2 linked regions of the Polyangium spumosum genome follow. The protein of the gene in region 1 interacts with the protein of each later gene in a pairwise test. Links are inferred from orthologs where the notes say so. Each region holds a gene or a part of one and is shown on either strand. Other genes may lie near its edges. The genes, in order: pheT and secD.

What was found.
Region 2: the proteins of pheT (region 1) and secD interact in binary tests that used the Escherichia coli proteins (3 or more experiments, as listed by UniProt). The link is inferred for Polyangium spumosum from one-to-one orthologs.

Annotation. Positions count from the first base shown.
Region 1 is NZ_WJIE01000004.1:766,369-769,779, reverse strand. The notes cover bases 56-3,154. They hold pheT (phenylalanine--tRNA ligase subunit beta), read left to right. Parts: upstream 56-420; coding sequence 421-2,889; downstream 2,890-3,154. Other genes in these bases: GF068_RS17000 (CapA family protein), read left to right, coding at 3,151-3,154; GF068_RS17010 (DUF4340 domain-containing protein), read left to right, coding at 56-300. In the rest of the region: more of GF068_RS17010, read left to right, coding at 1-55; more of GF068_RS17000, read left to right, coding at 3,155-3,411.
Region 2 is NZ_WJIE01000001.1:977,806-981,043, forward strand. Bases 32-2,957 are described here. They hold secD (protein translocase subunit SecD), read right to left. Parts: upstream 2,606-2,957; coding sequence 458-2,605; downstream 32-457. Other genes in these bases: secF (protein translocase subunit SecF), read right to left, coding at 32-447; yajC (preprotein translocase subunit YajC), read right to left, coding at 2,661-2,957. Outside these bases: more of secF, read right to left, coding at 1-31; more of yajC, read right to left, coding at 2,958-3,074. UniProt on the Escherichia coli protein: Part of the Sec protein translocase complex. Interacts with the SecYEG preprotein conducting channel. SecDF uses the proton motive force (PMF) to complete protein translocation after the ATP-dependent function of SecA.

The sequences.
Region 1 (3,411 bases):
AAATCGGACACCGGGCTCGATGCGGCCGAGACGAACGGCGGCGTGGTCCAGATCAAGCTGAAGGACAACGCCGGCGACATCACGGTCAAGGTCGGCAAGACGAGCAAGGGATCGAGCCGCTTCGCCCAGAAAGAGGGCGCGGACGGCACGGTCTACGTGATCTCGTCCTGGTCGGGCGACTGGGCGACGGCGGACCGCGCCAAGTTCGAGAAGTCCGACGACAAGAAGAAGGACGAAAAGAAGGACGAGCACGGGGAGGACGACGGCCACGGCCACGGCGCGCCTCCCGAGCTCGAGTGATCCGGCGCCTTTAGGCTGAGGACACACGGAGGCCCCGTTCCCACCCGGAACGGGGCCTTCGGCTTTTGTCGCGCGAGAACGCTTGAATCTCGGGGGGATGCGTTTTAGGCCGCAGGGGTCATGAAAGCCTCTTACCGCTGGATTCGCGAGCTCGTCCCCGGCCTCGATGCTTCCCCCGAGGAGATCGGGCGGCGCTTGACGCACGCAGGCATCGAGGTCGAGGCGATCACCGAGTTCGGCGAGGGCACGAAGACGCTCGTCGTGGCCGAGGTGCTGTCCTTCGAGCCGCACCCGTCGCGGGCGAAGCTCAAGCTCGTCACGATCAACCGCGGCGGCGCGGAGCAGAAGATCGTCTGCGGCGCGCCGAACGTGCCCGAGCCGGGCGGGCTCGTCGCATTCGCGCCCCTCGGCGCCCACCTGCCGGCCGTGAACATGACGCTCACGCCGCGCGAGATCGGCGGCGTCGTCAGCGAGGGCATGCTCTGCTCCGAGCGCGAGCTCGGCCTCTCCGCCGTCGCGAGCAAGGAAGAGGACGCGGGGATCCTGATCCTGCCGAAGGGCCTCGCCGCGCCCGGCACGCCGCTGCGCGAGGCCATGCCCGAGGTGCACGACTACATCCTCCACCTTGGTTTGACCCCCAACCGTCCCGACGCGCTCGGCCACATCGGCCTCGCCCGCGAGATCGCCGCGCTCTTCAACCTGCCGTGGAAGCGGCCCACGCCGAGAGCCCCTGCGCGTTTCGCCGAAGGCGAGGCCGTCTCGCGCCATGTCTCCGTGCGGATCGACGACACCGAGCGTTGCCCGCGGTACGGCGCGGGCCTCGTGCTCGACGTGACGATCGGCCCCTCGCCCACGTGGTTGCGGTACCGGCTCGAGAGCCTCGGCGTGCGTTCGATCTCGAACGTCGTCGACGTGACGAACCTCGTGCTGCTCGAGTACGGACAGCCGATGCACGCGTTCGATCTGAGCGACGTGCGCGGCGGCCAGATCATCGTGCGCCGCGCCGCGCCGGGTGAACCCCTGAAGACGCTCGACGGCGAGGATCGCAAGCTCGACGCCGACGACCTCGTCATCGCGGACGCCGAGGGGCCGACCGCGCTCGCCGGCATCATGGGCGGCGCGGACAGCGAGATCCACTCGAGCACCACGCGCGTGCTGCTCGAGTGCGCCTACTTCGCGCCGCGTGGCGTCCGGCGCACCGCGCGCAGGCACGGCATGCACACCGAGTCGAGCCATCGCTTCGAACGCGGCGTCGATCACGGCTCGCTCGAGGACGCCCTCGCCTACGCGACGACGCTGCTCACGGAGCTCGCGGGTGGCGCGGCGGCGCGCGAGCCGATCCTCGCCGGCTCGAAGATCCCGCCCCGCGAGCCCGTGCGCCTGCGCGCGGCGCGCATGAACGCGCTGCTCGGCGTGGAGGTCCCGCTCCCCGAGGCGACCGACATCCTCGCGCGGCTCGGCTTCGAGATCCGCGCGACGCACGGCGAGGGCGAGGCCGCGTACGCCGACGTCGTCCCGCCGTCACATCGGCCCGACATCGCCGGCGAGGCGGATCTCGTCGAGGAGATCGTGCGCGTGCGTGGCCTCGGCACCGTGCCGACCGTGCTCCCCGCGCTCCGGCCCCAGCCCCCGCGCCACGCCTTCGACCTCGCGCTCCGCGTCCGTGGCGCGGCCGTCGCGGTGGGTTTGTCCGAGGCGATCACCTACGGCTTCGTCTCGCCCGAGGAGATCGAGGCGCTCGGCCTGCCGCCGGCGCCGTTCCGCCTCTTGAACCCGCTCACGCAGGATCGCTCCGTGATGCGCACCTCGTTGCTCCCGGGCCTGCTCGAGGCCGTGCGGCGCGCCCGCAGGCACGGCGTCCAGGACGCCCGGCTCTTCACGGTCGGCGCGCGTTTCCTCGCCGATCCTGCGCAGGCGCCGCTCGCCGACGAGGCCCCCTCGTTCGCCGCGGTCCTCGCCGGCTACCGCCGCTCGCCGCTGCAGAAGCCGGTCGAGGTCGACGTGTACGACGCGAAGGGCGTCGCGCTCGAGATCGTCGAGCGCGTGACCCATGAAGAAGCGACCGTCGCGCACCAGCCCGAGGCCTCACGCGCGCCGTACCTGCACCCGCGCGCGGCGGGGAACATCCTCGTGAAGGGCCGCGTCGTCGGCGCCTTCGGCGTCCTGCACCCCGACGTCGTCGACAAGCTCGACCTCGGCGGCCCCGCGGTCCTCGTCGAGCTCGATCTACGCGCGCTCGCCGAGGTGGGCGCTGCGCGGCCGCAGTACCGCCCGATCCCGACCTTGCCCGCGGCGACGCGTGACATCGCGCTGACCGTGCGTGACGAGGTCGAGGCGGGCGCGGTCGCGGCGGCCATCCGCGAGGCGGGCGGCGAGCTCTGCGAGTCCGTGGAGGTCTTCGACGTCTTCCGCGGCGGCAGCATCCCCGCGGGCCACCGCTCCCTCGCCTTCCACGTCGTCTACCGCGATCCACGCGCCGCGACCGACCCCGACAAGGCCCGCACGCTCACGGACGAGGAGGTCGACCGGCGGAACAAGGCCGTCTTCGAGACCGTCCACGCCCGATTCGGCGCCACGCTCCGCGCCTGAGCCACGGTTCTCCGTCCAGCCTATTCATGAAATTTCGACATCTCTGCGAACACGGAGGCCATTCCGTGTTTCTACGCAGCGTTTGCGCTAACCAAACGAGGGTCCCGGGCGCGAACGATTGACGGGCTCGGCTCACCCGGAAAAGACTGAAATTTGCTACGGGGCCCTTCGAGCGCTCCCCGTCGATCCGGGTCCCTCTTGCATCGCCGCGAGCGCTCTCCGGTCCCCTGTTCGACCTCACAAGGACGGGACGGAGCGGACATGGCGATCACCGGTAGACACCTTCGGGCAGGGCTCGTGCTCCTCGGCGTGGCGAGCGCCTTCGTGCCGAACGTCACGCGCGCGCAGCCTTACCAGTTCGACACGACCGAGGCGACGTTCGACACGACGTACGCGCAGACCCCCATCTCGCTCTCGGGCACGGTCAAGAACCGCTCGGGGCAGGCCATCGCGGGCGCCACGGTCACGGTCGTCGCCTGGGGCGACGGCGCGTCGAACGCGGGAAAAACCACGACCACGAGC
Region 2 (3,238 bases), on another replicon or contig:
GATCTTGTCGCCGCCGGGGCTGAACTTGATCTCGCTCGCGCGCGCGTTCGCGGGGCAACGCGCCTCGAAGTCCGGGCTCACCGCGCCGTCCTCGGGCAGGACGCAGGCCTTCTGCCGGATCGCCTCCTTCTGCTCGTCGCTGAGAGCGCTGACCTCCTGCACGCGGATGAGGAAGCGGTGCGCGTTCTCGGCCCCGCTGTCCTTCACGCGGATGACGTCGGGCGCGTTGAAGCCGAGCGACTCGACGGCGCTGCGGATCTCGCCGGCGTCCGTCGGCTGAAGGAAGGCGACCTCGAGCTCCGTGCCGCCCTTGAAGTCCGTGCCGAGCTGGGGACCAGGCTTGAAGAAGGCGATGATCGACACGAGCAACAGCGCCGCGCTGATCCCGAGGGCAATCCAGCGCTTGCCCATGAAGTCGAACTGTCGCCCAGGCTTGATGAATTCCATGTGCAGCGCCTCAGCCGAGGTGGAGCTTCTTGACCTTGCGAGCCCGCACCGCCCAGTCGAACATCAGGCGGGTGCAGACGACGCCGGTGAACAGGCTGACCGCGATGCCCACGATGAGCGTGATCGCGAAGCCCTTGATGGGACCCGAACCGTACTGCGCCAGGATGAGGCCCGAGATCAGCGTGGTCACGTGCCCGTCGAGGATGGCGCTGAAGGCCTTGTCGTAGCCGATGTCCACCGCCGCCCGCGGGCTCTTGCCGGCGTGCAGCTCCTCGCGGATGCGCTCGTTGATGAGCACGTTCGCGTCGACGGAGATGCCGATCGTCAGCGCGAGGCCCGCGATCCCCGGCAGCGTCATCGACGCGCCGAACATCGCGAGGATCGCCACCTGGAGCACCAGGTTGAAGAGGACGGCGATGTTCGCGATCATGCCGGCGCGGTTGTAGTAGCCGACCATGAGCAGGAGCACGAGGCCCGCGCCCGCCGCGGCGCCCTTCATGCCCTCCACGATCGCGTCCTGACCGAGCGAGGCGCCGATCCGCTGCTCGTTCGAGGGCGAGATCGGCGCGGGCAGCGCGCCCGAACGCAGCACGAGCTCGAGCTTGCGCGCGTCGTCGATCTGCTGATCCGGGTTCGCCGAGCCCATCGTGATCGTCGCGACGCCGCCCGGGATCTTCGTCTGGATGACGGGCGCGCTCTCGACCTTCTGGTCGAGGATGATCGCGAAGCGGCGCTTCACGTTCTTCTCGGTGATGTCCTCGAAGCGATCGCCGCCGACGCTCGTCATCTTCATCTGCACGAGCCAGCCGCCGAGGCCACGATCACTCGGATCGGGCATCGCCTGCGCGTCGCTGATCATGTCGCCGGTGATCTCGGCCTTGCTGAAGAGGTAGTAGGTCCGCCAGCCGACGTCCTCGACCGTCTCCGTCTCCTCGTCGTACGCCTGGTACTTGCCGAAGCCGATCTCGTGATCGTCCGGCACCTGCAGCGTCGACGCCCACTCCTGCAGCCGCGCGAGCGCCTGGCGAAGGTCCTCGCCCTCCATGCGCTCGAGCACCGCGTAGTAGTTGACCTTCTGCTTGCCCGGGCCGACCGAGACCTGCTCCTGCTGGAAACGCAGGCCCTTCACTTCCTGGTTCTTCGGGTTCCGGACCTCGGCCTCGAAGAAGTTCACGTCGTCGTCGAGCAGCTTGAACTCGAGGCGCGCCGTCTGGCTGACGATGTCGCGGATCTCGGCGAACGTCTGGTCGTTGTCGCCGGGGACCTCGATGATGATGTCCTCGTCGCGCGTCGTGACGCCGGCCTCCTTGAGGCCCATGCTGTCGACGCGGCGGTTCACCGTCTCCTTCGCCTGCGTCACGGCCTTCGAGCGGATCTCCGTCTCGACGTCGCTCTTGATGCGCAGCGTGACGCGCTTGCGATCCGCGGAGAACTGCCGCTGCATCTCCGAGAACGGACGCATGAACTCGTCGGTGATCTTGTCCGCGTCCGCCGCGTCCTCGAAGTTGATGTAGAGCGTGCTCGCGTTGTCGCGCGACTTCTCGACGCGCACCTTGCCGACGAGCTTCTTCAGGTCCTCGACCGACGCCTGCTGCTCCGCCCCCACGATCCCGAAGGCCCGCGCGAGCGCCTGCCGCACCTCGTCGTAGTAACGGTCTCGCTTGTCCTTGATCGCCTCGTCGACGTCGACCGTGTAGACGAGCCGCAGGCCGCCCTTCAGGTCGAGGCCGCGCACGAGGCGGAAGTCGATGTTCGAGAGCAGCCACTCGCGCACGCCGCGGTTGCCCACGCGCGCGTCCTCTTCGATCTTCACGCTCTCCTCGGGGCCGAGCCCCGAGCGGTCGATGCGGCCGTACCGCTCGTCCGAGTACGTCGGGTAGATGGCGAGCCAAGAGCCGAGCGCGAGGAACAGGACGAACCCGGCCTTCGCGCGCCACGCGAGATCGATCGTGTTCAGCGCGCAGACGAGGGCCCACGGCACGCAGAGCCCGAAGAACGCGGTCGCCCAGAACACGTGGTAGTGCGCGGCGATCGCAGCGCAAAACGACGCGATCGCCGACATGAGGAAGACGCCGCGCTTCGACCTCTGCCACACGCCGAGCCCGAGGGACAGCGCGCCGAGGCCGGCGAATGCGTACTGGAGGATGTTGTAGATCATGGGAGGGTCGACTCGGGGGGGCGGTCGCGAGCCCTTCTTAGCCGAAGCGCGCGCGCTATGCTTTCTTTTCCTGCGCCTTGTCCTTCGCCTCGGCGGCGGGCTTCGGCTCGCCGTCGACGCCCTGGATGGCCGTCTTCAGCACCTGCACGTTCACGCCGGGCGCGATCTCCAGCTTGACCGTCCTGTCCCCGACCTCGATGAGCTTGCCGATGAGCCCCGCCTGGGTGACGACCTTGTCGCCCGGCTTCAAGGCCGCTTCGAGCTCCTTCTGTTTCTTCGACTGGCTCCGGGTCATCAGGAACACGAAGAGCAGCGGCAGCAGGAAGAAGAGGATGGTCATCCCGCCGAAGGGCTGCCCGCCGCCGCCACCACCTTCGGGCGCCGCGGGGGCACCCTGGGAAGGCTGGGCGGGCGCAGGCGGAGCGCCTTGGCCAGGGGAGACGGTGGTCGGCTGAGACAAAAACAGCATGGTCACGAGGCGGTAACCTCCACGGGGACGAAGCTCGGCTCCCCGAATGCGAGCCCCCGATACACTCGGAAAGCGGCCGTCCATACCCACGATCGAGGTTCCACGCAAGGAACCGCCGGAGAGCCTGGAACAAATGGTCCGAACCCCGGGCCGGCCCCCCTTCC